2 regions of the Aromatoleum petrolei genome follow, and region 1 is predicted to be linked to the other one. Evidence: predicted binding sites of a transcription regulator. Region 1 holds the regulator's gene; the other holds the start of a gene.
The links. Region 1 encodes FNR, which switches genes on or off when oxygen is low (the NO sensors DNR and NnrR bind a similar motif). Its sites were predicted from a motif close to TTGANCTAGNTCAA; they were not measured.
Positions count from the first base shown of each region.

Region 2: the regulator FNR is predicted to act here: its motif matches at 3,527-3,540, upstream of paaN (phenylacetic acid degradation protein PaaN).

Region 1 is NZ_CP059560.1:3,947,200-3,962,369, reverse strand. It holds gene ppa (inorganic diphosphatase) at 1-488, opposite strand, end outside; gene ToN1_RS18040 (energy transducer TonB) at 1,017-1,472, shown strand; gene ToN1_RS18035 (heavy-metal-associated domain-containing protein) at 1,488-1,697, opposite strand; gene ToN1_RS18030 (heavy metal translocating P-type ATPase) at 1,722-4,067, opposite strand; gene ToN1_RS18025 (MerR family DNA-binding protein) at 4,247-4,675, shown strand; gene ToN1_RS18020 (sulfite exporter TauE/SafE family protein) at 4,719-5,426, opposite strand; gene hemN (oxygen-independent coproporphyrinogen III oxidase) at 5,555-6,946, opposite strand; gene fnr (fumarate/nitrate reduction transcriptional regulator Fnr) at 7,080-7,820, shown strand; gene ToN1_RS18005 (hemerythrin domain-containing protein) at 7,860-8,390, opposite strand; gene ToN1_RS18000 (SirB2 family protein) at 8,387-8,785, opposite strand; gene ToN1_RS17995 (NnrS family protein) at 8,790-9,977, opposite strand; gene ToN1_RS17990 (Crp/Fnr family transcriptional regulator) at 10,117-10,803, shown strand; gene ToN1_RS17985 (PHA/PHB synthase family protein) at 10,911-12,548, opposite strand; gene ToN1_RS17980 (MBL fold metallo-hydrolase RNA specificity domain-containing protein) at 12,694-14,103, opposite strand; gene ToN1_RS17975 (universal stress protein) at 14,249-14,692, shown strand; gene ToN1_RS17970 (hypothetical protein) at 14,754-14,990, opposite strand; gene ToN1_RS17965 (FixH family protein) at 15,015-15,170, opposite strand, start outside.
Region 2 is NZ_CP059560.1:3,081,502-3,096,671, forward strand. It holds gene ToN1_RS14035 (EAL domain-containing protein) at 1-873, shown strand, start outside; gene paaY (phenylacetic acid degradation protein PaaY) at 1,035-1,640, opposite strand; gene paaN (phenylacetic acid degradation protein PaaN) at 1,710-3,398, opposite strand; gene paaG (2-(1,2-epoxy-1,2-dihydrophenyl)acetyl-CoA isomerase PaaG) at 3,739-4,539, shown strand; gene paaH (3-hydroxyacyl-CoA dehydrogenase PaaH) at 4,540-6,072, shown strand; gene paaI (hydroxyphenylacetyl-CoA thioesterase PaaI) at 6,065-6,529, shown strand; gene paaK (phenylacetate--CoA ligase PaaK) at 6,657-7,979, shown strand; gene paaA (1,2-phenylacetyl-CoA epoxidase subunit PaaA) at 8,044-9,045, shown strand; gene paaB (1,2-phenylacetyl-CoA epoxidase subunit PaaB) at 9,113-9,400, shown strand; gene paaC (1,2-phenylacetyl-CoA epoxidase subunit PaaC) at 9,414-10,178, shown strand; gene paaD (1,2-phenylacetyl-CoA epoxidase subunit PaaD) at 10,193-10,684, shown strand; gene paaE (1,2-phenylacetyl-CoA epoxidase subunit PaaE) at 10,729-11,811, shown strand; gene ToN1_RS14095 (TetR/AcrR family transcriptional regulator) at 11,843-12,484, shown strand; gene ToN1_RS14100 (ABC transporter substrate-binding protein) at 12,693-13,841, shown strand; gene ToN1_RS14105 (branched-chain amino acid ABC transporter permease) at 13,968-15,005, shown strand; gene ToN1_RS14110 (branched-chain amino acid ABC transporter ATP-binding protein/permease) at 15,002-15,170, shown strand, end outside.

The DNA of each region.
Region 1 (15,170 bases):
TTGGCATCTTCGACCGAACCCCAGCCCAGCACCTTGACCCACTTGCCCGGCTCGAGATCCTTGTAGTGCTCGAAGAAATGCACAGTTTGCTTCATCAGCAGCTCGGGCAGGTCATCGGTGGTCTGCACCTTGTCGTACAGCGGGGTCAGCTTGGAGACGGGAACCGCGACGACCTTCGCGTCCTGGCCCGACTCGTCTTCCATCTTCAGCACGCCGACGGGACGGCAGCGGATCACCACCCCCGGGAGCAGCGGGAAGGGCGTCACGACCAGCACGTCGACCGGGTCGCCGTCACCAGCGATGGTGTGCGGAACATAGCCGTAGTTGATCGGGTAGCGCATCGAGGTACCCATGAAGCGGTCGACGAACACCGCACCGCTGTCCTTGTCCACCTCGAACTTGATCGGATCGGCCTGAGCCGGAATCTCGATGATGACGTTGATGTCGTTCGGCACGTCCTTGCCGGCCTTCACCTGATCGAAACCCATACTTCCCTCCCGTGAAAATTTTGTGGGCGAATTATATGTGGAAATGCACCCCGTCGTCGGCAGCTTGAAACATTCGGCGACCAGCCGGGGGAACCAGGCGCCCCGGGCATTCTGCCCGGCACGCTATAATCGCGCGCCCTGACTGCACGAACACCCCAGCTCCGGATGCAAGCTCCGCCTCCCACGGCATCGCCACCATCACGCCACCCGAAACAAGGGCTGCGAGCAGTCCATTGGGGATGGCTGGCCGCGGTCGCCGGCGCACACGCGGCCGGGCTGGCCGCGCTCTCCGGGCTGGGAGGCGATCCGCAGCAGGAGCCGCAGCCGGCCGAAGCCGCGGCCATCAGCGTCCGCCTGCTTGCCGCGGACGCCCAGCCTCGGTCCGGGGCACACCTCGCCTCACCCGATCCACACGCTGCTCCCGTCGCGCATCTGGCCGTTCCGGCCCGGAAGATGGCCGCCCCGCCCCCTGCCCAGCCCCGGGGACGTCGGGCGGATGTTCCTGCGGCCCCCCCTCCTTCCGCGGAATTGGCCGCTGCTTCCGCCGGACGTGCGGCGCCTGACACGCACTCGCCGCAGCCGCAGGCAGAGCCGGAGCCCGGTGGGGACCCGCACGCCCCCACAACCCGAGATACCTCGGCGCATGCCGGGGTCAAGGAAGCAGCGCCGGTAACGAGCGCGACCGCTGCCGGGGCGTCGTTTCAAGCGCCGCGGTACGACGCCGCTTATCTCGAGAACCCTGCACCGCAGTATCCGAAGCTGTCGCGGCGGCGCGGCGAACAGGGGAAGGTCACGCTGCGCGTGCGCGTGCGCGCCGACGGGCGCGCCGAAGGCGTGGAAATCGCTCACAGCAGCGGGCATCCGCGGCTAGACGACGCCGCCCGGGAAACCGTGCAGTCATGGCGATTCGTGCCGGCTCGCCAAGGCGAGACACCCATCGAAAGCTCACTGCTGGTGCCCATCGTCTTCAGGCTGGACGACTGAGCGTCGCGAGCCTTGTCAGGCAGGACTGCCGAAGCCGGCATCCTCCACCGCCGCGCGCATCGCCTCGACCGACACTTTTTCCGGATCGTACCGGACCACAGCCTGTGCAGCTTCGAGCGACACCTGGACATCGCTCACCCCCGGCAGTGCTTTGAGCACCGCCGTCACGTTGCGCACACAGCCGCCGCAACTCATATCCTCGACCTTGATTGTCACTTCCGCCATTTCAGTTTCTCCCGGGAAATCGGCTCATCGGTCCGGCGCCCAACGCCGCAGCAACAGCGAATTGGTGACCACCGAAACCGAACTCATCGCCATCGCCGCCGCGGCAATTACCGGATTGAGGAGACCCAGCGCCGCCAGGGGGATGCCCAGCACGTTGTAGATGAAGGCAAAGAACAGATTCTGCCGAATCTTGGACAGCGTCGCGCGCGACAACTCAATCGCATCCGCCACCCCATGCAGGCTGTTCCTCACCAGCGTGATGTCCGCCGCTTCAACCGCGACGTCGGCGCCGACACCGATTGCAAACGATACGTCGGCGGCCGCGAGCGCGGGAGCGTCGTTGATGCCGTCGCCCGCCATTCCCACCCGTCCGTGGCCTGCGAGCGCCTGCACCGCCGCGGCCTTGTCTCCCGGCAGCACGCCGGCGCGCCAGTCCTCGATGCCCGTCTGCGCCGCAATCGCGGCGGCCGTGGCCGGGTGATCGCCGGTCAGCATCACCACCCGCAGACCGCGCGCCTTGAGCCGGGCCACCGCCGCAGCCGAATCGGCGCGGACGCGGTCGGCCACGCCGATGACACCGGCAAACACGCCATCCACGGCCACGGCCACGAGGGTATTGCCCCCCGCCGCCATCCGCTCGCAAACCGCAGCGTCCACCGAGGCCTGCCGCTCATCGAGGAAACCCGGCGTGCCGATGAGCACCTCACGCCCATCGACGCGCCCCGCAAGCCCCTTGCCCCCGACAGCCACTAGCTCTTCCGCGGAAGGTCGCTGCCCCCCGGATTCGCGCACGGCACGGACAATCGCCGCGGCGATCGGGTGGGCGCTCGTCGCCTCCAGTGCGCCCGCAATCGCTAGCAAGTCCTCGCGACTCCACCCTGCGGCGGGAATCACGTCGCTCACCTCCGGAGCCCCTTCCGTCAGCGTGCCAGTCTTGTCCACCGCGAGCACCTTGATCCTTTCCGCCAGCTCGAGCGCCTCGGCATTCTTCACCAGCATGCCCGCGCGGGCACCCTGCCCCGTTCCAACCATGATCGCGGTGGGCGTCGCAAGCCCGAGCGCGCAGGGGCATGCAATCACCAACACCGCAACGGCGCTGATCAATGCCTGGGCGAAGTCACCCGCCAGCCACCACCAACCCACGAAAGTAAGCGTCGCTATCGCCACGACGACGGGGACGAAAACGGCCGCGATGCGGTCCGCGAGTCGCTGCACGGGCGCCTTCGATCCCTGCGCCTGCTCGACCATGCGAATTATTCCCGCCAGCAGCGTGTGCGCCCCGACCCCGGTCGCACGGCAGCGCAAGACTCCCTGTCCATTCAGGGTGGCGGCAAAGACCTTGTCGCCCGGGCGCTTGTCGACCGGCATGCTTTCCCCGGTCAGCATCGCCTCGTTGATCGCGGACTCGCCCGACTCGACCTCACCATCCACCGGGATCGCATCGCCGGGGCGCACCACAAAACGGTCGTCAGGCTGCAGTGTCTCCACCGGAACGGAAACGATCTCGCCGTCGCGCTCGACGAACGCGAGCTTAGGCTGCAGCCGCAGCAAGGCATCAAGTGCCGCCGTCGTGCGCGCCTTGGCGCGCGCTTCGAGCAACTTGCCGAGCAGGATCAGCGTGATGATCGTCGCCGACGCCTCGAAATACACGTGCAGGTCGTGACGACCGAGCAGCGTCACCACCGTGCTGTAGATCCACGCCATCGAGGTGCCGAGCACCACCAGCACATCCATGTTGGCCCCGCCCCCGCGCAGGGCGGACCAGGCACCGCGGTAGAAGCGCGCGCCGATCCAGAACTGCACCGGCGTGGCGAGCAGCAGCTGCAACCAGCGGGGAACGAGTTCGTGCGCACCTTCCCATTGCCCGCCGAACATCAGGGGCATCTGTGCCAGCAGCGGCAATGTGAGCAGCGCGGCGATCCAGAAGCGCCGCATGTCCGACTTCCACGTCTGCGCCTGCTGCAGGCGCTGCTGCTCGCGAGCGGCAATGCCCGTTTCCACCCCTTCGAAGCCCGCGCGACGCACGGCCGCGCGAATGGCCTCGGGAACGACGAGCCCCGGCTGGAAGCGCAGCGTCGCGCGTTCGGTCGCAAAATTCACCGTCGCATCGACACCCGGCAGCCGGTTGAGCACCTTCTCCAACCGAGTCGCGCACGCCGCACAGGTCATGCCCGTGATGGCCAGCTCCATCGTCGCCTGCGGCACATCGAAGCCTGCCTTGCGGATCGCCGCGATCACCTGCTCCGGTCCGCTGGCCGGATCGCTGAAACTCACACGCGCCTTTTCCGCTGCGAGATTGACCGAAGCGTCCACACCCGGCAAACGTTTCAGCACCTTTTCGATACGCGCCGCACACGCGGCGCAGGTCATTCCGGACACCGGCAACTCCAGTGTCGGGCTCTTCATTGTCGTTTCGGGAGCACTCATCTGCACCACTCCATTCGCCAGGTCGCGGATCCTCCCCGGATCCGCACAGCCCGTTCGCCGCTTGCGGAACGGAACGTCTGGTGGCAGTCTAAACCCCGTACCGAAGTACGGAGTCAACCCCCATGAGCCCCCCCATCAGTACCCTCACCATCGGTGCACTGGCGAAATCCGCCGAAGTCGGCGTCGAAACCGTGCGCTATTACCAGCGTCGCGGCCTGCTCGCGGCGAACGGCGCCCACCGGGGCGCGTTCCGCGTATACGGAATGGACGAAGTCGCTCGCCTGCGCTTCATCCGTCGCGCCCAAGCGCTCGGCTTCAGCCTCGACGAGGTCGCCGAGCTGCTCGCGCTGGACGAAGAAACAGACCGCGAACGGGCACGCGCGTTCGCCCAGGCGAAGATCGCGGATGTCGAGTCGCGCATCCGCCAGCTGGAGGAGATGCGCAGTGCGCTGCAGGGGCTCGTTTCCTGTTGCGAGCATACGGAGGCGCCCGCCCCCTGCCCGATCCTCCACACCCTCGCGAACGCCGCCGAACCCCCTGCACGCGAGTGAAGGCTCGCGCCCGGCCGAGCACACCGACGGTTCAACCGCGTCCTCACACCTCGCACACGACGCCGCGCCACAGCGCGCCGCCGAGGCTGGGTGCATGGAACAGCCCGAACACACCGAAGCCAAGCACGAGCATTCCGGCGACGAAGCGGACGCGGCGGTTGCGCGTGATGTCGCGGAAGCGCTTGAACACCATCCCCGCAAGCATCAGGTTGGGCAGGGTACCAAGCCCGAAGGCCAGCATCAGCCCCGCCCCGCGCCCTGCCGAACCGGTCACCAGCGCGGTCGTCAGCACGCTATAGACGAGGCCGCAGGGCAGGAATCCCCACAGCAGCCCCAGCGGCAAAGCCTGGCCGGCCGAACGGGCGGGGATGAAGCGTGTAGTGAAAGGTTGCACGCGTTTCCACAGCACGAGGCCGGCGCGTTCGACGGGCGCAAGCAGGCGTGTGAAGCCGGTCAAGTACAAGCCCAGGGCGACCAGCATCAGGTTCGCGAGCACGTACAGGCCCATCTGCACCGGCAGGATGTTCGAGAAAAGCATGCCGACCGTGCCGAGGGCACCGAGCGCACCGCCCAGCACCGTGTAGGTCGCGATCCGGCCGAGGTTGTAGGCGAGGTGCACTTGCCACTGGCGACCGGCCCGGCCAGGCAAGTTCACGGTGAGCGCGCCGACGATGCCACCACACATGCTGACGCAGTGCGTGCCTCCCAGAAGGCCGATCAGGAAGGCTGCGATGTAACCGGTTTCAGGCATGGCAACGATGGGAAAGACAGAAGAAGCCCGGGGCCGCGGCACCAAAAGAAACGGGCGCCTGAGGACGCCCGCACTGTATCACCTTCTCCTGCCCTGCACAGCCCGAGCCCGCGGGCTGCCGGCTCGGCTCAGATGACCTTCGAATAGCGCGCGCGCTCGCGATCGGCGCGCAGGTAGCGGTCGAACACCATTGCGATTCCCCGCACCAGAAGACGCCCCGGGGGCAGCACGCTGATCCACTTGTCGCTGACCTTCAGCAGCCCGGCTTCCTCCATCGCCTTGAGATCCTCGAGCTCGTCGGCGAAATACTCGTCGAACTTGATCAGGTGTGCGATCTCGATCGAGTCGATCGACAGCTCGAAATGGCACATCAGGGCCTGGATGATCGAGCGGCGCAGCAGGTCGTCGGCGGTGAGCTCGATGCCGCGCAGGACGGGCAGTTCGTCGCGATCGAGGGCATCGTAGTACTCGTCGAGCGTCTTCACGTTCTGCGAGTACACCGGACCGATCTTGCCGATCGCCGAGACGCCGAAGGCCAGCAGGTCGCACTCGGCCTGCGTCGAATAGCCCTGGAAATTCCGGTGCAGGCGCCCCTGGCGCTGCGCGATCGTCAGCTCGTCGTCCGGCTTCGCAAAGTGGTCCATGCCGATGTAGACATAGCCCGCCTCGGTCAGGCGGCGAATCGCCAGCTGCAGGATCTGCAGTTTGGTGTCGGACGTCGGCATGTCGTTGATCGCGATGCGCCGCTGCGGCTTGAACAGGCCCGGCAGGTGGGCGTAGCTGTACAGCGAGATGCGATCGGGCGACAGCTCCAGCACCTGTTCGAGCGTGCGGTTGAAGCTGATGATGTTCTGGCGCGGCAGGCCGTAGATCAGGTCCATGCTGATCGACTTGAAGCCGGTGGCACGGGCGGCGTCGATCACGAGCTTCGTTTCGTCGTAGCTCTGGATGCGATTGACCGCCTCCTGCACGTCCTCGTTGAAGTCCTGCACACCGACACTCATGCGGTTGAAGCCAAGGTCGGCCAGCAGCTTGACCGTATCGAAATCGACCTTGCGAGGATCGACCTCGATCGAGTATTCGCCGTTCGGCACCAGCGTGAAGCGCTTGCGCACCGAGTCCATGAGCTGGCGCAGCTCGTCGTGCGACAGGAAGGTCGGCGTGCCGCCGCCCAAGTGCAGCTGCGTGACCTGATGGCTGCCGCCCAGCGCGGCCGCCTGCATCTCGATTTCCTTATCGAGATATTTCAGGTACTTGGCCGAGCGCGCGTGATCCTTGGTGATGATCTTGTTGCACGCGCAGTAATAGCAGATCGTGTTACAGAAGGGGATGTGGAAGTATAATGAAAGCGGTTTACTCACGCCGCCCACACCGCGCTGCGCCAGCCAGTCCCGCAACGCACGGGCATCGAACGCTTCGACGAAGCGATCGGCCGTCGGGTAGGACGTGTAGCGCGGCCCGTTGATGTCGAACCGACGAATCAACTGCTGGTCGAAAACTAGGTCTTTCTGACTGGTCATGGTTGTATCGCTTGAGTGCATTCCGTACGATCTCAAAAAGCCGCAGTTTCGTGGTTGACGTGGATCAACGGTACATTCCGACGGGCGCCTGCCACTTCTCGGTCGTCGTAGAAGGAACAATATTATCGTGCAAATGAAGGCGACGGTGCCGATTACAGTTGCGAGTCTGAAGGTCGCATGCTCCCAGTGCAATCTGGTCGAGTTGTGCCTGCCGTTCGGGATGTCGGAATCGGAAATCGACCGTCTCGACGAACTCGTCGGCGCACGTCGCAAGATCAAGCGCCAGCAGCACCTGTATCGCGCGGGAGATCCTTTCGAGGCAATCTACGCGATCCGCGCCGGCTCGTTCAAGACCGACGTGCTGCTCGAGGACGGACGCGAACAGGTCACCGGGTTCCAGATGACCGGGGAAATGCTCGGACTCGACGGCATCAGCACCGAAGCCCATTCCTGCAACGCGATCGCGCTGGAAGACAGCGAGGTGTGCGTGATCGCCTACAGCAAGCTCGAGGAACTGTCGCGCGTGGTCGAGGGACTGCAGCTGCAGTTCCACAAAGTGATGAGCCGCGAAATCGTGCGCGACCATGGCGTGATGACCCTCCTTGGCTCGATGCGTGCGGAGGAGCGCCTGGCGGCCTTCCTGCTCAACATGTCCCAGCGTTTCACGGCACGCGGCTTTTCTCCGGCGGAGTTCCACCTCCGCATGACCCGCGAGGAGATCGGCTCCTATCTGGGCCTCAAGCTCGAGACGGTGTCACGTGCCTTTTCGAAGTTCCAGGACGAAGGGCTGATCGCGGTTCAGCAGAAGCACATCCGCATTCTGGACATCGTCGGCCTGAAACGGCTGATCCAGCACCCCACGCCGCGCCCCTGAAGGAGTTTTCCACCATCATACGTCCGCCGGCCGCGGGCGTTATTGACGCCGTCGCGCAGTCATCGTGCCGGACAGGGCGGCGATGTCTTCTTCGGACAGCAGCTTGCGCGCAATCGGCAGCAGTTCGCCTTCCTCGCGCTCAATGTGGCTGCGATAGGCGCCCGCAAACGCGTCGACGTCCGCAGCCGTGAGATCGGCCCCTTCTCCGGCGGCAATGCGCTCGAGACGTGCGCGCATCCGCGCCCAGCCGGCAAAGAGCTTCTGGTGATCGGCAAGGATCCAGTCGATGAGCGCGCCGAGTTCTGCACGCCGGGCCTCATCGGCACGCGCGCGCAGGACGGGGAAAAGGTCGTCCTCCTCGTCCTGATGATGCTTCACGGCGGCGACGTCGAAGTAACGCATAACGTTGACGGCCGCCTGCTGCGCCTGCTTGTCGGGACCATGCTCCGGCAGCCATGCGGCGAGCCGTGCCAGGGTCGCAAGCTGCGCCTGCAGGCGCTCATGGCAGGCCTCGAGCATCTCGAGAGGCGTCTCGAAACCGGGTGAAGAAGGGATCAGCGATTCGGTCATTGGAGAACTCCGGCAAACGCGAGGAATCCTGCCGGGTTCTTGCTCAGCGCCACCGACACGATCCATGAAAAGACAAGCAGGGCCGCGAGCAGCGCCATTACCCGGACGCGCATGTTGCGTCCCCAGCGCAGCGCGGTCGCCCCAAGAAGAATATAGCCGACAAGCGCGACAACCTTTGCGGTGACCCAAGGCGCGACCAAGGGGTACTGGCCGCTCATCGTCGCCAACGTGATCGCGCTGCCGAGAAACACAGTGTCGATCACATGCGGCAGAGTGCGCGTGACGCGGTGATCCACCAGGGGGCTACGCAGCATCATCCACACGCCCTGCAGCAGAAAGCCGCTGATGCTCAGAATCGCGCACAGGATGTGCAAGTGCTTGACCGTCAGGTACATGCGCTCAACCCGGGCGCCCGTCGCTGCGCGGCCGCCAGTAGATCGGCAGATAGCGCGTCGCCCAGGCGCCGAACACGCCCAGCCAACCTAGCACAGCCAGCAGCATGACGAGCGCCGACCAGCCTGTGGGGACGAGTTCGGCCGCGATCCGCACGACGACCACGGCTTCGAGACCGAGGAAAAGCCCCCAGGTCAGGCGATCTGCTGCGAGCTTGCGCCCCGAGTGCCCGAGCGTGACCCGCGACACCATCGCCATCAGGACGGACCCGAAGAATCCGACACCCAGCGCATGCAGTGGAGCCATGCCCAGGATGCTGTACCCCAGCAGCGACGCCACGCTCTGGATTGCGAAGAGCGTCAGCGCGATTCCCAGCCACAGAAACCCGATGTGGAGCATGCCCAGAAGGGGTACCTTCATCGCCGGCACCGGCCGCCACTGCCGTGACAGCCACAGGGCGGCAACGGCAGCGGGGACGTCGACGATCCAGCGCAGCGACAACCATCCCGCGACGTCGATCAGGGCATGCGTGACGCTGCCGCCGACGACCAGCACCATGACCCACAGCGGACGCACCATGACGTAGGAAGGGATCACGCTGCTGGAGAAGAAGGGCACCATGCGATGGCACACGCCGAAGAACACCGGCAGCAGCGAGCAGAACACCGCAAGCTCGATCGCGATGCGCGCCCAGACCGGATCGCCGCTCAGCGCAAAACTCAGCCAGGCAAGAACGGCCAACATGCCCGCGATCATTGCGTAGCACACGAGGCGGGCATGCAGCGCCTCGAGGTCGCCATGATGCGCGACCTGCCACAGGATGCGCTGCATCCCGCCCCATCCAGCGAGCACGAACACCAAGCCGCCCACGGCAACGCCCGGCACAACCATCCCCACGGTAACGAGCGCCCAACCGGCTGCGAGCAGGCGCCACGACCACAGCCAGCGGCCCTCCGCAATCTCGTCATATCCCTGCCAGCGTGGCATCGCGGTGAGGAGAAATCCGAACATGAAGAAGGGAAAAATGCCGCCCGTCACGAGCAGTGCGTGCATCCACCCCGGTGGAAAAACCCATCCGATCGCGGGCAGCAGCCCGGCGCGGGCGCCGAGTTCGGCAGCCCACAGCGCAAAGCTCACGAGAAGCATCACTCCGCCGGACAGGAACATTGCCCGGTGCGGCGCGACAAACAGCATGAAGGTGCTCGAGGTCGGCTTTGCCCCTCCCTGCGCCTTGTCCGTTGTCGCGCCCAGCGGAGACAGTCTCCGGGCCGCAGGGTCGCGGCCCGTGTTGGGTTGCGGGTTAGAATGCACAAGTTTCCCCACGGAGTCTGAAATGCCCAACCGTCCAGTCGATATCCCCACCGCGCTGCGCCAAGTTTCTTTCTTCGGCGAACTGACCGCAGAGGAGATCGACCGTGTTGCCCGCTTCACCCGCGAACGCCATCTCGAGAAGGGCGAAATCCTGTTCCAGCGCGGCGCCCCCGTGCACGGCTTCTACTACGTCGTTTCGGGTCAGATGAAGCTCGCCGTGTCGTCCGCTCAAGGCAACGAAAAGGTCGTCGAGATCATCAGCCCGATGCACACCTTCGGCGAGGCCGTGATGTTCCTCAACCGCCCGTACCCGGTGTTCGCCGAAGCCCTCAGCGCGACGCAATTGCTGCACATTGGCCAGGCGGTCGTGTCGGAACTCATCGACCAGGATCCGGGATTCGCACGCAAACTCCTCGCCGGCATGGCGATCCGACTGCATGGCATGATCCAGGACGTCGAGACCTACTCCCTGCGCTCGAGCATGCAGCGGGTGATCGGCTATCTGCTGCAGCAGGTCGATGGCGAGAGCGACGGCGCCTGCGACATCGCCCTGCCGACGAGCAAGCAGGTCATCGCCTCGCGGCTCAATCTGACCCCCGAAACGCTGTCGCGGATTTTTCACGACCTGTCCGAAGCCGGACTCATCACGGTACACGGTAAGCACATCTCCCTGCTGGACCCCGCCCGCCTGGCCCGCCATCAGGGCTGACCGGCACCCGCGGCGGGGCTTTCAGGGGATTCTCGGTGCGCAGGCTTCGGGTCACCTTGACAGGCGTCAATCGGGGGTAGCGCCTCGACCGGCAAGCGGGAATCGGATCAGCGCTCGAGTACGTATTGCCCTGGGGCCCGGGCAATCTCGGGAAACACCGCGGACGCGGCAGGGCGGGCATCGACAAGCTCGCCGCAACGCGGCTTGAGCCAGGCGACCCAGTCGTTCCACCAGCTGCCGTCATGCTCTTCGGCGTGCTTGCGCCAGTCGTCCGCCTTGTCCGTACGTCGGGCTGCCCCGACCCAGTACTTGCGCCTGGGCGGATTGACCGGCGGATTGACGATGCCGAGGATGTGGCCCGAACTCGACAACACGAAACGCCGCGGCCCGGTGACGAGATTGTTGACGCGATACGCCTGCGCCCACGGAGCGATATGATCGTCCTCGGCCGCGACGGCATACAGCGGCTGAACGATGCGGGACAGATCGATCGGCTGCCCCGAAATCGTCAGGCCATCCACCTCGATGAGGCGATTCTCGAGATAGAGCTCGCGCAGGTACCACGAATGCATCGCATATGGCATGCGCGTGGCGTCCATGTTCCAGTACAGCACGTCGAAGGGCGCGGGCGCCTCGCCGTACAACCAGCCGTGTACGACGTAGTGCCAGATCAGGCTGTTGGAACGGAGCAGGCGGAAGGCGGCGGCCATTTCCTTGCCTTCGAGGAAGCCCTTGCGAGCCATGTTCTCGGAGAGGTAGCGGACACTCGACTCATCAATGAATACCTCGATGTCCCCGGGACGATGGAAGTCGACGAGTGTCGTGAACAGCGTCCAGTCCGCCACCGGAACCTCGTCCTGCGGGAAGCGTCGATTCGCCCACGCCATGTACATTGCCAGGGCCGTGCCGCCTATGCAGTAGCCGACCGCGTGCACCTTGGCCGCGCCGGTGAAACTGCGCGCCGCTTCGACGATGGCATGGACGCCCTCCTCCAGATAGCTGTCGAAGGTGACATCGCGCATCGACTGATCGGGGTTCTTCCAGCTCGTGATGAACACGTCTAGGCCCTGATCCAGCAGATGGCGGACCATGCTCTTCTTCGGTGTGAGATCGAGAATGTAGAACTTGTTGATCCACGGCGTGACGATCACGACCGGTTCGGCATGCACCTTCGGCTGCGTCGGCGCGTAATGGATCACCTCCAGCAACCGATTGCGGAACACGACCGATCCCCCGGTCGTGCCCAGGGTGACCCCCACCTTGAAATCGCCCGGACTGCTCAGGCGAATCTCGCCCGCATCGAGGTCCGCGAGCATGTTACGTACGCCTTCGGCGAGGCTCTCGCCCTTCGTCTCGATGGCCTTGCGAATCGCGACCGGATTGGTCCAGAAGAAGTTGGTCGGCGCAACCGCGTTCAACCACTTCCGCCACCAGAATGCGGCACGACGACGCTCCTTGCTCGAGAGCCCTGGCGTGTCGAAAAGCGAGTCCTGCATATGGTGCGTGAACGCGAGGTACCACTCCTTCGTCAGATCCCAGGTCGCCGAATCCGTCCACACAGGATCGCCAAACCGCTCATCGTCAGCATTGGGAACGACCGGATCCTTGCTCGCAATTCCCATTGCACGGCAGGCGGAATGCCATTGCAGGCGCCACAGGTCGCTCGAGAGTTCCACCATCCGTTCGGCAAGTTCCTGCGGGTGGGCTAACCAGGCAAGCTGTGCATGCATGATCGGGGCAGCCATCCCCAGCGGATCGACAGTCCCTTCGACGCGGTCGTGGATTTCGCGAAGCGCGCGCCGCACGGATCGCTGAGGATCTCCCGCACCACGCTTCCGTCCCGCAGTTCCGTTCTTCATGTCCCGACGCTCCCGCCCATCGCAATGACGCTCAAATCAAACTATAACAGTGCCCCGCCGCGGGAACCGTGACGTGCGGCCAGCCGAAGCGCTCATCCACGGCATCCGCCAGCGCCGTTGCCGCCTGCAGCTCGCCATGCACGACAAACGTACGGCGTGGCGGCTGCTCGAAGTGCGCCAGCCATTCCAGCAGCGCGGGCTGGTCGGCATGGGCGGACAGCCCGCCTATGGTGTGGACGGCGGCCCGCACCGGGATCCGCTCGCCGAACAGCGTGATCGCGCGCGCACCGTCAACCAGGCGCCTGCCGAGCGTGCCGGCCGCCTGGAAACCGCAGATCACGATGCTGCATTCGCTGCGGTCGATGTTGTAGCGCAGGTGATGCTTGATCCGCCCCGCCTCGCACATGCCGCTTGCGGAAATGATCACGCGCCCGGACCGTTCGTTATTCAATGCCTTCGACTCTTCGACATCTTGAACGAACCTCAGGCGAATACGCTCGCTGTGGGCACGGATCCAACCTAGCAGCTCGCGCGTTTCGTCGTCCCACAGTTCGTCGTAACGCAGCGTGAGCTCGGTCACTGCCGCCGCCATCGGCGAATCGACGACCACATCCAGCCCGTCCAATTTGCCCTGACGCACCAGCCCAGCCAGCACGAACAGCATTTCCTGCGTACGCCCAACCGCGAACGCGGGGATGATGACGTTGCCCTTCCGGCGCTCCAGCGTGTCCTTGAGTATGGACACCAGCTCCCGTTCGGTTTCCGCCATCGCTCGGTGAGCGCGATTGCCGTAAGTAGACTCCACTATGAGGAAATCCGCCTCGGGAATCGGCGTAGGATCGCGCAGCACCGGCCTCGTCGGCTGCCCGAGATCACCGCTGAAAACCACCTTGCGCACGGCGCCGCCGGATTCGACGTCGAGCTCGATCACCGCCGACCCCAGGATGTGGCCCGCGTCATGAAAGCGGCAACGGACCCCCGGGTGCGGCGTGAACTCTTCGCCGTATGCGACCTTGCGCAGGCTCGCCAGGCTCGCTCGTGCCTGATTGACGGTATACAGTGGTGCTACCTCGTAGCCGCGGCGCAGGTTCCGCTCGCGCTTGCCGCGGTTGATCCACTCCGCCTCCTTTTCCATGATGTGCGCAGAATCGAGCAACATCACGCCGAGGAGATCGACGGTTGCCGCCGTCGCATAAATTTTCCCCCGGTAGCCGAGCGACACCAGCCGCGGAATGAGACCCGAGTGGTCAAGGTGGGCGTGCGTCAGCAGCACGAAGTCGAGTCCGCGCAGATCGAAATCGAGAGCCCGCAGGTTCTTGCGGTCCGCATCCCGCCCGCCCTGGAACAGGCCGCAATCGACCAGGAAAGTGCCACCGTCGTAGCACAGACGTGCACATGAGCCGGTAACTTCCCCGGCTGCGCCGAAAAATGTCAGTTCCATGCTGCCTCCCGTGTGACATTTGACTGGAGGGCGCGACTGCGACGAAGATTGACGGGAATCAACGGCCCGCCAGCGTGATCGTCACTTTCGCACAAGCGGGCTCGCTATAATCGATTTGTCCTCGCAATACTTTGGGAGATACACGATGTTCAAGCACATCCTGGTTCCGACCGATGGCTCCCCGCTGTCCGAGAGCACCATCGCCCGCTCCGTGTCCTTCGCCAAGGACGCCGGAGCTCGCATTACGTTCTTCTATGCGCAACCCGACTTCCCAATGCCAATTTATGGCGAGGGTGCGCTGATCGATCCCACAACCCCGGAACAGTTCGGCAAGGCTGCAGCCGACGAGGCCAAACGCATCCTCGACGCGGCAAAAAGTGCAGCGGACGAAGCCGGCGTGACAGCAGACACCGACACCATCGTCAACGAAGTGCCCTATGAGGCGGTCATTGATGCAGCCGAGCGTCACGGCTGCGACCTGATCTTCATGGCATCGCACGGGCGCCGCGGGATTGCCGGCCTCCTTCTGGGCAGCGAGACTCAAAAGGTTCTCACCCACAGCAAGATTCCCGTACTCGTATACCGCTGATCGGCGGTCGATTTCATTCTTCACGCATCGGGCGGCACTGCAGCGCCGCCCGATGTCGATACTACGCTCTTCGGTTGAGCTCCGCGGCGCTGCGCTGAAAGAACAGCGTCAGTAAGCTTGAACCCGCACCGACCAGCCAGAAACCGAAGAATCCGATCGAGTACGTGGCGATGAGCGAGTAGTGCACGGGCTCTCCGAAGAGGTAGAGCTCCTGCGGATCGATGACCGTAAAAAAGACGGCCTCGGCAAGGCCCGCCACCATAAACGACGGCCACAACACCTGCATCCATTTCAGCATCGCGTTCCCCCTGCGTGTAGGCGATCAGGACCTGGCTGGAGCGATACGGATCACGGATTCGCCGGGAATGTTCGCCGACCCGTTCATGCGCCAGCTGCGCGACTCGTCCTCCACCTGCAGCAACCACCGCCCGGCCGAGAGCGGGGACAGCGGAGCCGCGAACACGCCGTCACGGCGCTT
Region 2 (15,170 bases), 870 kb from region 1:
GTCGCGGACGTGTCGGCCCTGCTGTCGCGCTACCGCCTGGACGCGGGAACGCTGATGCTGGAGATCACCGAAAGCACACTGATGCGCGAGCCGGAACGGGCGATCAGGACGATGCGAAGCCTGAAGGCCATCGGCGTCCGGCTCGCGATCGACGATTTCGGCACCGGCTATTCCTCGCTCGGCATGCTCAAGCGTTTTCCGCTCGATTACCTGAAGATCGATCGCGCCTTCATTACCGATCTGACGACCAATGCGAGCGATGCAGCGATCGCGGTGTCCATCATCGCGATCGCCCGCAGCCTCAACCTGCGCGTGATCGCCGAGGGGGTCGAGACCGAAGGGCAGATGCTGTACCTGCGCGGCCGCGGTTGCGACGAGATGCAGGGCTACCATTTCTCACCGCCGATCGCGCCCGAGGCTTTTGCGGACATGCTGGCCGAGGGGCGGGGCATGTCGCTGCCGGTGAAGAAGGACCTGCCCGAGCGCACCCTGCTGCTCGTCGATGACGAGCCGTCGATCCGGTCGGCCCTGCGCCGCATCTTGCGGCGGGAGGGCTATACCCTGCTGTTCGCGGGCAGCGCCGCGGAGGCGCTCGATCAGATGTCGCGCCATGCGGTCGGCGTCGTGATCTCGGACTTCCGCATGCCCGGCATGGATGGCGTGCAGTTCCTCGACCAGGTGCGTGGCCTGCACCCGCAGATCGTGCGCATGATCCTGTCCGGCTATGCCGATGTCGAGATGATCACCGGCGCGATCAACCGCGGTGCGGTCTTCCGCTTCCTGCACAAGCCGTGGGACGACCGCGAGCTGCTGGAGGCGGTGCGCGACGCGTTCGAGCGCTTCGAGCTGGAGATGGTCGCGACAGCAGCGTGAGCGCGGGAGCATCGCGGGCATGGCCAGGCCCGATGCCGAGGATGCACCGCCACCGATCCTGCTGCCGCTCGGTGGCGCAGCGCATGTCCCGGAACGATCGCGTGGCGGAGGCGGTCCCGAAGGCGTGTCATGACGCGCGGCATCCGCGAGCCCAGCCTGCGTCAGCTGCGCCGCTTCAACTCGAACAGCGGCACGACCTCGGGCAGAACCATGGCGGGTCGGTCGGGCTCGGCCTCGGCGAGGGGTTCGCAGGGCTTGAGCGTCGCGAGGCTGCGCACGGCGAGGTCGTGGTAGCAGCGCGTGCCTTCGACCTTCCAGTCCATCTCCTGCCGCGTCAGCGCGCGCACGACCTTGGCCGGCACGCCGGCGACCAGCACCTGCGGCGGAATCTCCATGCCGGCCTTGACGAAGGTGCAGGCGGCGACGATCGACGATTCCCCGACCACCGCGCGGTCCATCACCACGGCGTTCATGCCGACCAGCGCGTTGCGGCCGACGTGGCAGCTATGCAGGATCGCGCCGTGGCCGATGTGGCCGTTCTCCTCGACGAGCGTGTCGATGCCGGGGAAGCCGTGCATCACGCAGCAGTCCTGCACGTTGGCGCCTTCGCGCAGGATGATGGGGCCGAAGTCGCCGCGCAGGCTCGCGAGCGGGGCGACGTAGCAACGCGGGCCGATGTGCACGTTGCCGACCAGCACAGCGTCGGGGTGTACGTAGGCGCTCGGGTGGACGACCGGGCGCTGGCCGTCGATCTCGTAGCAGGGCATGGTTGGGGTTCCGCAGACAAAACGGGGCGCCGCGGCGCCCCTTGTTCTTATGGTGGAGTGTCGCGCGGCTTATTCGACGTGGTAGCGCCGTTGCACGACGCGGAAGCGGTTGGCGACGAAGGCGCTGTCCGACAGGCTCGCGTTCGCGGCCGGGTTCATGCCGACGCCGTGGTAGTCGGAGAAGCCCGCCGACTGGTTCACGAACACGCCGCCGGTGAGGTTGATCGACAGCGCGACGCCGGCGCGCCAGGTCGCTTCGGTCATCGCGTCGACCACTTCCGGCTTGGTCGAGTAGAGGCCCACCGTGAGCGCGCCGTGCTCGCGCACGATGCGTTCCGACAAGGCAACCGCCGCGGCGCCGTCGGCGACCTTGACGACGAAGGCGATCGGGCCGAAGCGCTCTTCCATGTAGCTCTTCTCGTCCGCGGCGTCGCACGCGAGCAGCACCGGGCTGCGCACTTCGGCGCCGGGGAACTCGGCGTGCTCCATCTTCGTCGAGGCGCGCACGACGCGGCCATGTTCGGGCGCTTCCGCGATGCGCGCGAGGGTGTCAGGCGACTGGATCGCGCCCAGCACTGCGGTGGCGACCGCCGGGTCGGCGAGGAATTTGTCGACGGAGCTGGCGAGATCCGCGCACACCTCGTCGTAGCTCTTGCGGCCCTGGTCGGTGTCAATGCCGTCGGCCGGGACGAGGATCGCCTGCGTGGTCGTGCACATCTGGCCCGAGTACAGGCACAGCGTGAAGGCGAGGTTGCGCAACATCGCCTTGTACTGGTCGGTCGATTCGATGACGACGTTGTTCACACCGGCGAGCTCGGCATACACCTGCGCCTGCTTCGCGTTGTTGATGAGCCACTGGCCGAAGGTATTGCCGCCGGTGAAGTCGATCGACTTCACGGCCGGGTGCGTCGCCAGCGCCTGCGTGGCCTCGCGCTTGTCGAAGGCGGCGAGCGTGACCAGGTTGGGGTCGAGGCCGGCCTCGGCGAGCACTTCACGCGCGATGCGCACGCTGATTGCGGCGGGCAGGATGGCGTTCTGGTGCGGTTTGACGATCACCGGATTGCCGGTCGCGAGCGCGGCGAAGAGGCCGGGATAGGTGTTCCAGGTCGGGAACGTGCCGCAGCCGATCACCAGCGCGACGCCGCGGCCGACGATCTCGAAGTGCTTCTTCATCTTCAGCGGCGGGTTCTTGCCCTGCGGCTTCTCCCACACCGTCTCGTGGGGGATGAACTTCATCTCGCGATAGGCGTAGGCGACGGCCTCGAGGCCGCGGTCCTGTGCATGCGGGCCGCCAGCCTGGAAGGCCATCATCCAGCCCTGGCCGGTGGTCAGCATCACCGCGTGCGCGATCTCGAAGCTGCGCTTGTTGATGCGTTCGAGGATCTCCAGGCACACCCCGGCGCGGCCCTGCGCGCCGATGCGCTGCCAGGCGGGCAGCGCCGCGTGCGCCGCGTCGATGAGCGCCTGGCCGTCGCACACCGGGTAGCGCACACCCAGCTCGACGCCATAAGGCGAGCGCTCGCTCGCCATCCAGCCGCTACGGCCGGGCTGGTCGAGGTCGAAATCCTGGCCGAAGCAGGCCTCGACGGCGCGGCGCCCGTCTTCCTGCGCCGACTCCCCATACACCTTGGGGCTGGGCATTTCGGGGTAGGGCGTCCAGTAGCCGCGGGTGTGGATCGCCTGGACGGCGGTTTCGAGGGTCGCGTGATGCTTGTCGAACAGCTGGGCGGGCGTGGTGTTGGACGTGACGTTGGACATCGAGGGTCTCCTCTGGTGGCGGGGCGGGGCTTCTGTGGCCCCTGCGGATCGACGGTGCTGACCTTGTTATAGCGGCTGGTGCGTTGCTGCGCTGCGGCGAAACTTGTCAAGCAAAAAACTGTTGTCTTTTGATCTGGATCAAGCTTACTATTGATTGACCGGTCGGTCAAACAAAGGCCGGACTACAAAGAAAGCTCGGAATACCGGGCGCAGACCCCCGCCGACAGGAGGCCTCGAAGCCAACTGGGCGATCCGAAGAAGGAGACTCTGCACAAGCGTCGCGCGCCGGCGCTTGTGCAGAGGGATGACAGGAGGAGACATGGGCAGCACTGATTGGAGCATGCAGGGCGAGACGATTCGCCTCGACGTGGTCGAAGGCGTGGCGACACTGACCTTGAACCGCCCGGACCGCCTGAATTCGTTCACCAGCCGGATGCACGAGGAGGTGCGTGCGGCCTTGGCGAAGGTCAGGGAAGGGCGCGCGGCAGGTGTGGTGCGCGTGCTGGTGCTGACGGGTGCAGGGCGCGGTTTTTGCGCCGGGCAGGACCTGTCGGACCGCGCCGTGGCGCCGGGCGCTGCGCCGGTCGACCTGGGCGAATCGGTCGAGAAAAACTACAAGCCGCTCGTGCTCGCGCTGCGCAGCCTCGAGTTGCCGGTGATCGCTGCCGTCAATGGAGTTGCGGCCGGTGCCGGCGCGAGCATCGCGCTCGCCTGCGATCTGGTGTTCGCCGCGCGCTCGGCGAGCTTCATCCAGTCCTTCAGCAAGCTCGGCGTGGTGCCCGACACCGGCGGCAGCTGGATCCTGCCGCGTCTGGTGGGGCCGGCGCGCGCGATGGGCATGGCGCTGCTCGGCGACAAGCTGGCGGCCGAGCAGGCCGAGGCGTGGGGACTGATCTGGAAGTGCGTCGATGACGAGGCGCTGATGCCGACCGTGCAGCAAGTGGCCGCCGCTCTCGCGAAGGGGCCGACCTTCGGCTATGCGAAGACCAAGCAGGCGATCTGGGCGAGCTCGACCAACGACTTCGAGACCCAGCTCAACCTCGAGCGCGACCTGATGACCGTGTGCGGCAACTCGAACGACTACCGCGAAGGCGTCGCTGCATTCATGGAAAAGCGCAATCCGAATTTCAAGGGTGACTGAATGAGCGCACTCACCCAGGATGTGAAAGTCGTCGTGATCGGCGCCGGCGCGATGGGCAGCGGCATCGCCCAGGTCGCGGCGCGCGCGGGCCATACCGTGTATTTGTTCGACGGCCGCGCCGAGGCGATCGCCGCCGGGCGCGCGGCGATCGAGAAGGATCTGAAGTTCCTCGTGTCGAAGAACCGCCTCGACCAGGGCGAGGCGGCGGCGACGCTGGAGCGCGTCGTCCCCGTCGCGACACTGGCCGAGGCGGCGGATGCCGGTCTCGCGATCGAGGCGATCGTCGAGAACCTCGATGTGAAGCGCAAGCTCTTCGCCGAACTCGAAAGCATGCTCGGCGCGGACGCGATCATCGCCAGCAACACCTCGTCGCTGTCGATCAATGCGATGGCGGCGGGCCTCGCCCGTCCGGGGCGGTTGGTGGGTCTGCACTTCTTCAACCCCGCGCCGCGCATGGCGCTGGTGGAGGTGGTGTCGGGGCTGGCGACCGATCGCGAGGTTGCCGAGTGCCTGTACGCGACGGCGCGTGCCTGGGGCAAGGTGCCCGTGCATGCGGCCTCGACCCCCGGCTTCATCGTGAACCGCGTCGCGCGCCCATACTACGCCGAGGCGCTGCGCGTGCTCGCCGAGCACGAGGCCAGCCCGGCGACGCTGGACGCCATCCTGCGCGAGGGCTGCGGCTTCGCGATGGGCCCCTTCGAGCTGATGGACCTGATCGGCCACGACGTGAACTTCGCGGTCACGAAATCGGTGTTCGAGGCTTACTTCTGCGACCGTCGTTTCGCCCCGAGCCCGCTCCAGCAGGAGTTGGTCGCCGCCGGCCGGCTCGGCCGCAAGACCGGGCGCGGGATCTATGAATACGGCGAGCTCGCCGCCAAGGCGCTGCCGCAGGACGAAGCGCCGCAGGACGGCGAACCGCGCGTCACCGTGGTCGGCGACATCGGCGCCGCCGCGCCGCTGCTGGCGCGCCTGGAGGCGGCCGGGATCGAAGTCCGGCGCGAGGCCGGCATGCACGGCAGACGTGGCTGGATGCAGATCGGCGCGGCGCGTGTGGCGCTGACCGACGGACGCACCGCAACCATTCGCTCGGACGAGGAGCAGGTGCCGAACCTCGTGCTGTTCGACCTGTGCCTCGACTACTCGACCAGCACCCGCATCGCGCTCACGCGCGCCGACCAGTGCGGTTTGGGCGCGCTGCGCGTGGTCACCGGCACCTTCCAGAAGGCGGGCTTCAAGGTCAGCGTGATCGACGACGTCGCCGGGCTGATCGCGCTGCGCACGGTGGCGATGCTCGCCAACGAGGCGGCCGACGCCGTGCTGCAGCGGGTGGCGAGCGCGCGCGACGTGGATACCGCGATGCGCCATGGCACCAACTACCCCAAGGGCGGCCCGCTTGCGTGGGCCGACCAGCTCGGCGCCGATTTCGTCGTCGAAGTGCTCGCGAACCTCAAGGACCACTACGGCGAGGAGCGCTACCGCGTGTCGCCGCTGCTGCGCCGCAAGGCCTGCAACAGGGAGGCGATGTATGACTGAGGCCGGCTACCGCGATCTCACGAACGGGCTCGATCCCCAGTTGGTTGCCGAGCGCGTGCGCGACGGCATGTCGGAGAACGACCGCGTGCTTCACGCCAACGGCCTCCGCTTCGAAGCTGTCGGGCCCGGCTACGCGAAGGTGACGATGACGGTGCGCGAGGACATGCTCAACGGCTTCGACATCTGCCACGGCGGCTTCATCACGCTGCTCGCCGACACCGCCTTCGCCTACGCGTGCAACAGCGGCAATGAGCAGACCGTCGCGTCCGGCATCAGCCTCGACTTCATGGCGCCTGGCCGTCCCGGCGAGGTGTTGTGCGCGGAGGCGAAGGAAGTGTTCGCTGCGGGGCGCACCGGCGTGTACGACATCAGCGTCACCAACCCGAAGGGCGAGCTGATCGCGGTAATGCGCGGCAAGTCCTATCGGCTGAAGGGGAGAGCGGTCGTCGAGTTGTGAGTGGATGCACGAGTGGAATTGTGAATGAGGTTTGACGCGGGTCACCCGGGATTCCCTAAGTTTGGGGAATAATCCCAACCTCATATGAAATCCGCGCAAACCGAAGAAACCACGAGGAGAGAGAGCAATGCCCGTCAAGATTCCGTCGCCCGGCGACCTGGAAGCGATCGAAAAGGCCAGCCAGGATGAACTGCGCGCACTGCAGCTGGAGCGCCTGAAGTGGAGCGTGCGCCACGCATACGAGAACGTGCCGCACTATCGCAAGGCCTTCGACGCCCAGGGTGTGCACCCGGACGACCTGAAAACGCTCGCGGACCTCGCCAAATTTCCCTTCACGGCGAAGAACGACCTGCGTGACAACTACCCCTTCGGCATGTTTGCGGTGCCGCGCGAGAAGATCGCGCGCGTGCATGCATCCTCGGGCACGACGGGCAAGCCGACGGTGGTGGGCTACACGCTGAAGGACATCGACACTTGGGCCAACCTCGTCGCGCGCTCGATCCGCGCGGCCGGCGGCCGCGCCGGCGACATGGTGCATGTGGCCTACGGCTACGGCCTGTTCACGGGCGGGCTGGGCGCGCACTACGGTGCCGAGCGGCTCGGCTGCACCGTCGTGCCGATGTCCGGCGGCCAGACCGAGAAGCAGATCCAGCTGATCCAGGATTTCCGCCCCGACATCATCATGGTGACGCCCAGCTACATGCTCACCGTGCTCGACGAGATGGAGCGCATGGGCATCGACCCGCACCAGACCTCGCTCAAGATCGGCATCTTCGGCGCCGAGCCATGGACGCAGGCGATGCGCGAGGCGATGGAGGCGCGTGCCGGCCTCGACGCGGTCGACATCTACGGCCTGTCGGAGGTGATGGGGCCGGGTGTGGCGAACGAGTGCGTCGAGGCCAAGGACGGCCCGGTGATCTGGGAGGACCACTTCTACCCTGAGATCATCGACCCGCACACCGGCGAGGTGCTGCCGGACGGCTCGGAAGGCGAGTTGGTGTTCACCACGCTGACCAAGGAAGCGATGCCGGTGATCCGCTACCGCACCCGCGACCTCACGCGCCTGCTGCCGCCCACCGCGCGCAGCATGCGTCGCATGGCGAAGATCACCGGTCGCAGCGACGACATGCTGATCATCCGCGGTGTGAACCTCTTCCCGACCCAGGTCGAGGAATTGATCTGCAAGAACCCCAAGCTCGCGCCGCAGTACCTGCTGGAGGTCGACAAGGACGGCCACATGGACACGCTCACCGTGAAGGTCGAGATCAACCCCGAAGCCGATGTCGGCCGCCACCCCGAGCAGAAGGAGGCGATCGCAAAGCAGCTGCAGCACGACATCAAGACCTTCATCGGTGTCTCGGCGAAGGTGCATGTGTGCGAGCCCTTCGCGATCGAACGCGTGACGATCGGCAAGGCGAAACGGGTGGTCGATCGCAGGCCCAAGGAATAAGCGCGCCAGGGGCGCAGCCCCGTGGCTGCGCGCCGCACGAGACAAGGAAGGAGGAGACAAGAGCATGTACACCCAAGCACTGGACATCCCGCAGCAGAACGCCGACAAAGGCCCGCGCGCGGTCGAGAATCCCGAGTACCAGGCCGAGTTCGATGCGAAGATCGACGCCGGCGGCTACATCGAGGCCAAGGATTGGATGCCCGAGGCCTACCGCAAGACGCTGGTCCGCCAGATCAGCCAGCACGCGCATTCCGAGATCGTCGGCATGCTGCCCGAGGGCAACTGGATCACGCGCGCGCCGACCCTGAAGCGCAAGGCGATCCTGCTCGCCAAGGTGCAGGACGAGGGCGGCCACGGCCTCTACCTCTACGCCGCGGCCGAGACGCTGGGCGTGTCGCGCGACGAACTGCTCGACGCGCTGCACACCGGCAAGGCCAAGTACAGCTCGATCTTCAACTACCCGACGCTCACCTGGGCGGACATCGGCGTGATCGGCTGGCTGGTCGATGGCGCGGCGATCATGAACCAGATCCCGCTGTGCAAGTGCAGCTACGGCCCCTATGCGCGCGCCATGGTGCGCATCTGCAAGGAGGAGTCCTTTCACCAGCGCCAGGGCTACGACCTGCTGCTGACGATGATGAAGGGCACCGACGAGCAGCGTGCGATGGTGCAGGACGCGGTAAACCGCTGGTGGTGGCCGTCGATCATGATGTTCGGCCCGCACGACAAGGATTCCCCCAACTCGGCGCAAAGCTCGCGCTGGGGCATCAAGCGCATCTCCAACGACGACCTGCGCCAGAAGTTCATCGACGCGACCGTCGAACAGGCGAAGGTGCTGGGCGTGACGATGCCCGACCCGGAGCTGAAGTGGAACGCCGAACGCGGCCACCACGACTACGGCGCGATCGACTGGGACGAATTCTGGAGCGTGGTGAACGGCCACGGCCAGGGCAACGTCGATCGCCTGGCCGCGCGCGTCAAGGCGTGGGAAGACGGCGCCTGGGTGCGCGAGGCCGCGCTCGAGCACGAGCGCAAGCGCGTCGCGCGCGAGCACCAGGCGGCCTGAGCAGGACATTCACGACACACCGACAGAAAGGGCGGCCGCGGCCAGCCCTCAGCAGAGGAGAAGAGACATGGAACGCAAGGAATGGCCGCTGTGGGAAGTCTTCGTGCGCAGCAGGAACGGCCTCGATCACAAGCACTGCGGCAGCGTGCATGCGCCTGACGCCAAGCTCGCGCTGCAGGTCGCGCGCGACGTCTATACCCGTCGCCAGGAAGGCGTGAGCATCTGGGTCGTCGAGGCCAGCAACATCGTCGCCTCGGACCCGGACGCCAAGCCCGAGCTGTTCGACCCCGCCGAGGACAAGATCTACCGGCATCCGACCTTCTACCAGCTGCCCGACAAAGTGAACCACATGTGAGAGGGCTGCCAAGATGACGACCACCCCCAACACGGATCACATCGAATACGTTACCCGCATCGGCGACAACGCGCTGATCCTCGGCCAGCGCATGTCCGAATGGTGCGGCCATGCGCCGGTACTCGAAGAGGATATGGCGCTCGCCAACATGTCGCTCGACCTCATCGGCCAGGCGCGCATGCTGCTTGCGCATGCCGGCAAGCTCGAAGGCAAGGGCCGCGACGAGGACCAGCTCGCCTTCCTGCGCACCGAGATGCACTACCGCAACCTCACGCTGTGCGAGCTGCCGAACGCGGACTTCGGCCGCACCATGGTGCGCAACTTCCTCTTCGCGAGCTTCCAGGTGCTGCTGTGGGAGCGCCTGCTCGGCTCGAGCGACGCCGAACTTGCTGCAATCGCCGCGAAGAGCATCAAGGAAGCCCGCTATCACGCCCAACACGCCGGCGACTGGGTTGTGCGCCTGGGTGACGGCACCGCCGAATCGCACGCACGCGCGCAGGCCGCGCTCGACTACCTGTGGCCCTACACGTCCGAGTTTTTCGTCGCGACGCCGACCGACGAGGCCGTTGCCGCGGCCGGCATCGGCCCGGCGTGGAGCGAGCTCGAAGCCGCGTGGGAGGCGGTGGTCGTGCCGGTGCTGAACGAGGCGACGCTGACCGTGCCGGCGCGCACGCCCTTCAAGTCCTACGGCAAGTTCGGCCGCCACAGCGAGCACCTGGGCCACCTGCTGTCCGAGATGCAGTACCTGCAGCGCACCTACCCTGGAGCCCAGTGGTGAGCGGAGCGGCGGCGATGCTGAGCGAAGCGCAGGCCTGGGACGTCCTCCAGGCCGTGCCCGACCCCGAGATCCCGGTGATCTCGGTGACCGAGCTCGGCATCGTGCGCGAGGTCCACGTGCGCGATGGCGGCCTGCATGTGGTCGTCACGCCCACCTATTCGGGCTGCCCGGCGACGGAGGTGATCGCGCAGAGCATCCACGATGCGCTGGTCGCCGCCGGGGCCGGTGAAGTCGAAGTCGAGACGCGCCTCGCGCCCGCCTGGACCACCGACTGGATCACCGAGCCGGCGAAGGAAAAGCTCCGTGCCTACGGCATCGCGCCGCCGGGCGGCGATGCCCCAGTGGGCGGCGCGCAGCCGATCCGCTTCGTGCCCCGAAAACTCGCCTGCCCGCGTTGCGGTTCGACCGACACCACGCGCCTGTCGCAGTTCGGCTCGACCGCCTGCAAGGCGCTGTACCGCTGCCAGAGCTGCCTGGAACCGTTCGAGTACTTCAAACCGATCTGAGAAAAGCATCGAATCGCCACGAGAAGCGATCGAGGAGACGAAACATGACGACGCACAGAACGCCGAAGTTCCACCCCCTGAGAGTCGCCGAGGTGCGGCGCGAGACGCCCGAGGCGGTGAGCCTGCGCTTCGAGATCCCGGCGGAGCTGGCCGAGGACTACCGCTTCGAGCAGGGCCAGCACCTCAACCTCAAGGTCAAGGTCAATGGCGAGGAGCTGCGCCGCTCCTACTCGATCTGCTCCGGCGTCGATGACGGCGAACTGCGCGTCGCGATCAAAAAGATCAACGGTGGGGCGTTCTCCACCTGGGCCAACGACGGCGGCATCAAGGCTGGCGACGTGCTCGAGATCATGACGCCGGAAGGGCGCTTCCACACCCCGCTCGACCCTGCCCACGCCAAGCACTATGTGGCCTTCGCCGCCGGCAGCGGCATCACGCCGATCCTGTCGCTGGTAAAGACCACGCTCGCCGCCGAGCCGAAGAGCCGTTTCACGCTGGTGTACGGCAACCGCCGTCAGGCGAGCGTGATGTTCGCCGAGGCGCTGGAAGACTTGAAGAACCGCTACATGTCGCGCTTCACGCTGTACAACCTGTTCTCGCGCGAGGAGCAGGAAGTGCCGCTGTTCAATGGCCGCCTCGACGGCGAGCGTGTGCGCATGTTCCTCGACACGCTGATCCCCGTGGACACCATCGACGAGGCCTTCATCTGCGGCCCCGGCGCGATGATCGACGAGGTCGAGGCCGCGCTGCAGGCCGCGGGCTTGACGGACCAGCACATCCACCTCGAGCGCTTCGGCGTGCCCGCGAGCGCGCCCGAGCACCACGTGGAACCGGGCGATGCGACACAGGCGAAAGTCACCGTGATCGCCGACGGCTTGAAGCGCGAGATGGAATTCCGTGCCGAGGATCCGTCCATCCTCGACGTCGCGCTGCGCGCCGGCATGGACCTGCCCTACTCGTGCAAGGGCGGCGTGTGCTGCACCTGCCGTGCGAAACTGCTTGAGGGCAAGGTGCGCATGGACAAGAATTTCACCCTCGAACAGCCGGACGTCGATGCCGGCTACATTCTCACCTGCCAGGCGCACCCCCTCACCGATCGCGTCGTCATCAGTTTCGACGAGCGCTGAGGGGCGGCGGCACGACGACGCGGAATTCCGGATGGCACGAGGCAAGGCACCCACTTTCGAGCTCCAGCGCGCGGCGATGTTGCGCGCGGCGGCGGGGCTGTTCGCCGAAAAGGGCTTCCACAACGCCTCGATGTCGGCCATCGCGCAGGCCTGCGGCGTGTCCAAGCCGCTGCTGTACCACTATTACCGCGACAAGGAGCACCTGCTGTTCGACATCGCCGACAGCTACATCGACGAGCTGCTCGCGATCGTCGCGTCCGTGGAGGCGCGCAAGCTCGGTCCCGAGGCCCATTTCTCCGAGCTCGTGACGCGCTTCATGGAGGAATACGAGCACGCGCAGGACCATCACATGGTTCTGGTGCAGGACGTGAAATTCCTCAAGGAGGTGCAGGCGGAAAGCGTCGCCGCCAAGCAGCGGCGCGTGGTGGCGGCCTTCGCCGACGCGCTGGCGCGGGTCGAGCCCGGCCTCAAGGGCCGCAAGCTCGACAAGGCGGTCACGATGATCCTGTTCGGCATGATCAACTGGACCTTCACGTGGCTGCGCGCCGACGGCCCGCTCACCTTTCATGACATGGCGCCCATCGTTACCGGGATCTTTCTCAATGGCGTGCGCGGGCTGATGCGTGGTGAAGGCGCGGGTGTCGCGGTGTCGGGGGCGGCGGCGGATGCCTGATGCGTCAGCCGGACGCAAGGGACCGGTACTATGCTCGGCATGCCGCACAGGCGGAATTTCTCACGCAACTTTGCGCCGGCGTGGCGAAGATGTGATTCAGATCAATAGTTGGACTGGCAATAATTTGTATCGTAAGCAATAATCGCCCGACGCGACTGCGGCTTCCCTCAGGCTCGGTCGCCAACAAACTACGAGGAGGAGACACACCATGAAACTGCGCACTTCCCTGATGGCCGCCATCGGTCTTGCCTTTGCCGCGACTGCCGCACAAGCCGACATCAACGTCGGCGTGACCGTGTCGGCGACCGGGCCCGCCGCTTCGCTGGGCATCCCGGAAAAGAACACGATCGCGCTGCTGCCGACGACGATCGGGGGCGAGAAGGTCAATTACATCGTCCTTGACGACGCCTCGGACACCACTTCGGCGGTGAAGAACGTTCGCAAGCTGATCTCCGAGGACAAGGTCGACGTGATCCTCGGTTCCACCATCACGCCGAACTCGTTGGCGATGATCGACGTGGTGGCCGAGGCCGCGACGCCGATGATCTCGATGGCCGCCTCGGCGCGCATCGTCGATCCGGTCGATGACAAGAAACGCTGGGTGTTCAAGACGCCGCAGAACGACGCGCAGATGTCGACCGCGATCATCGAACACATGACCAACAACGGCGTGAAGACGGTCGCCTTCATCGGTTTCTCCGACGCCTACGGCGAAGGTTGGTACGAGCAGTTCGCGTCCGTCGCCGATGCACGCAAGTTGAAGATGGTCGCCAACGAGCGTTTCTCCCGCACCGACACCTCGGTGACCGGCCAGGTGCTGAAAATCATGGCGGCGAAGCCGGATGCGGTGCTGATCGCGGGTTCCGGCACGCCGGCCGCGTTGCCGCAGAAGGCGTTCAAGGAGCGCGGCTTCACCGGCAAGATCTACCAGACCCACGGGGTGGCCAACAACGACTTCCTGCGCGTGTGCGGCAAGGACTGTGAGGGTACCTTCCTGCCAGCCGGCCCGGTGCTCGTCGCCGACCAGCTGCCTGACGGCAACCCGGTGAAGAAGAGCGCGGTCGAGTACATCACCAAGTACGAGGCGGCGCATGGCAAGGGCAGCGTGTCGACTTTCGGCGCGCACGGCTGGGACAGCGGCGTGTTGCTCGCCGCCGCCGCGCCGACTGCGCTGAAGAAGGCCAAGCCCGGTACCAAGGAGTTCCGTGCCGCGCTGCGCGATGCGCTGGAAGGCCTGAAGGAAGTGCCCGCCGCGCACGGCATCTTCACCATGAGCCCCAACGACCACCTCGGGCTGGACCAGCGCGCGCGCGTGATGGTGCAGATCCAGAACGGCGCATGGAAACTTGTCAAGTAAGTCGTCCGGCAGGTTCCTGAGTTGAAACCGTGACGGCCGGGCTTCGCCCCGCGCCGTGCGGGGCTTTCATTCGTTGCTGAAAGAATCGGGAGCGGCACGCGCCGCTCCCGATAGCGGGGTTCGTCCATGGATTTCCAGATAGCGCTGTTGCTCGCACAGGACGGCATCACCAACGGTGCGATCTATGCGCTGCTCGCGCTCGCGCTGGTGCTGGTGTTTGCCGTGACGCGGGTGATCTTCATTCCGCAGGGGGAGTTCGTCGCCTATGGCGCGCTGACCCTGGTCATGATCCAGGCCGGCACGGTGCCGGCGACGCTGTGGCTGCTCGTCGGTGCCGGGGTGCTTGCCGCCGTGGTCGATGCGCGCGGAGCGCTGCATAGCGGCCAGAAGGGGCGACTCGTGGGCGTGCTGGCGTGGAACGCCGGCTACCCGCTGGGGCTCGCGGCGCTGCTCTACCTCCTGCCGCTGGCGACGCTGCCGCTCGCCGTGCAGGTGCTGCTGGCGCTGCTCGTGATCGTGCCGATGGGGCCGCTGATGTACCGCCTGATCTACCAGCCCATCGCCGCCGCCCCGGTGCTGATCCTCTTGATCATCTCGGTCGCCGTGCACGTGGGCATGGTGGGCATGGGGCTCCTCTTCTTCGGCGCCGAAGGCTCGCGCACCCCGGCCTTCTCCGAGGCGCGCTTCGACCTCGGCCCGATGATGGTCACTGGCCAGACGATCTGGGTCGTCGTCGCCTCCATCGTGCTCATCATCGCCCTGTACCAGTTCTTCGGCCGCACGATTTACGGCAAGGCGCTGCGCGCGACCGCGATGAACCGCAACGGTGCGCGCCTGATGGGCATCTCGCCCGCGCTCGCCGGACGCCTCACATTCCTGCTTGCGGCCCTCATCGGCGCGCTGTCCGGCGTGCTGATCGCCCCGATCACCACCATCTACTACGACACCGGCTTCCTCATCGGCCTCAAGGGCTTCGTCGCCGCCATCGTCGGCGGACTCGCCAGCTACCCGATCGCCGCCGCCGGCGCCGTGCTCGTCGGCCTGCTCGAAGCCTTCAGCTCCTTCTGGGCCAGTGCCTACAAGGAAGTCATCGTGTTCACGCTCATCATCCCGGTGCTCCTGTGGCGTTCGCTCACGAGCCACCACGTGGAGGAAGAGGAATGAAGCTCGCACTGTCCGCCCGAACTGTCCTGGGCATCTTCCTCGCGCTGCTGCTGGTCGCGCCGCTGGTGATGCCGCCCTTTTACGTCACGCTGCTGAACTACATCGGCCTGTATGCGATGGTCGCCCTGGGCCTCGTGCTGCTCACCGGCGTGGGCGGCCTCACCA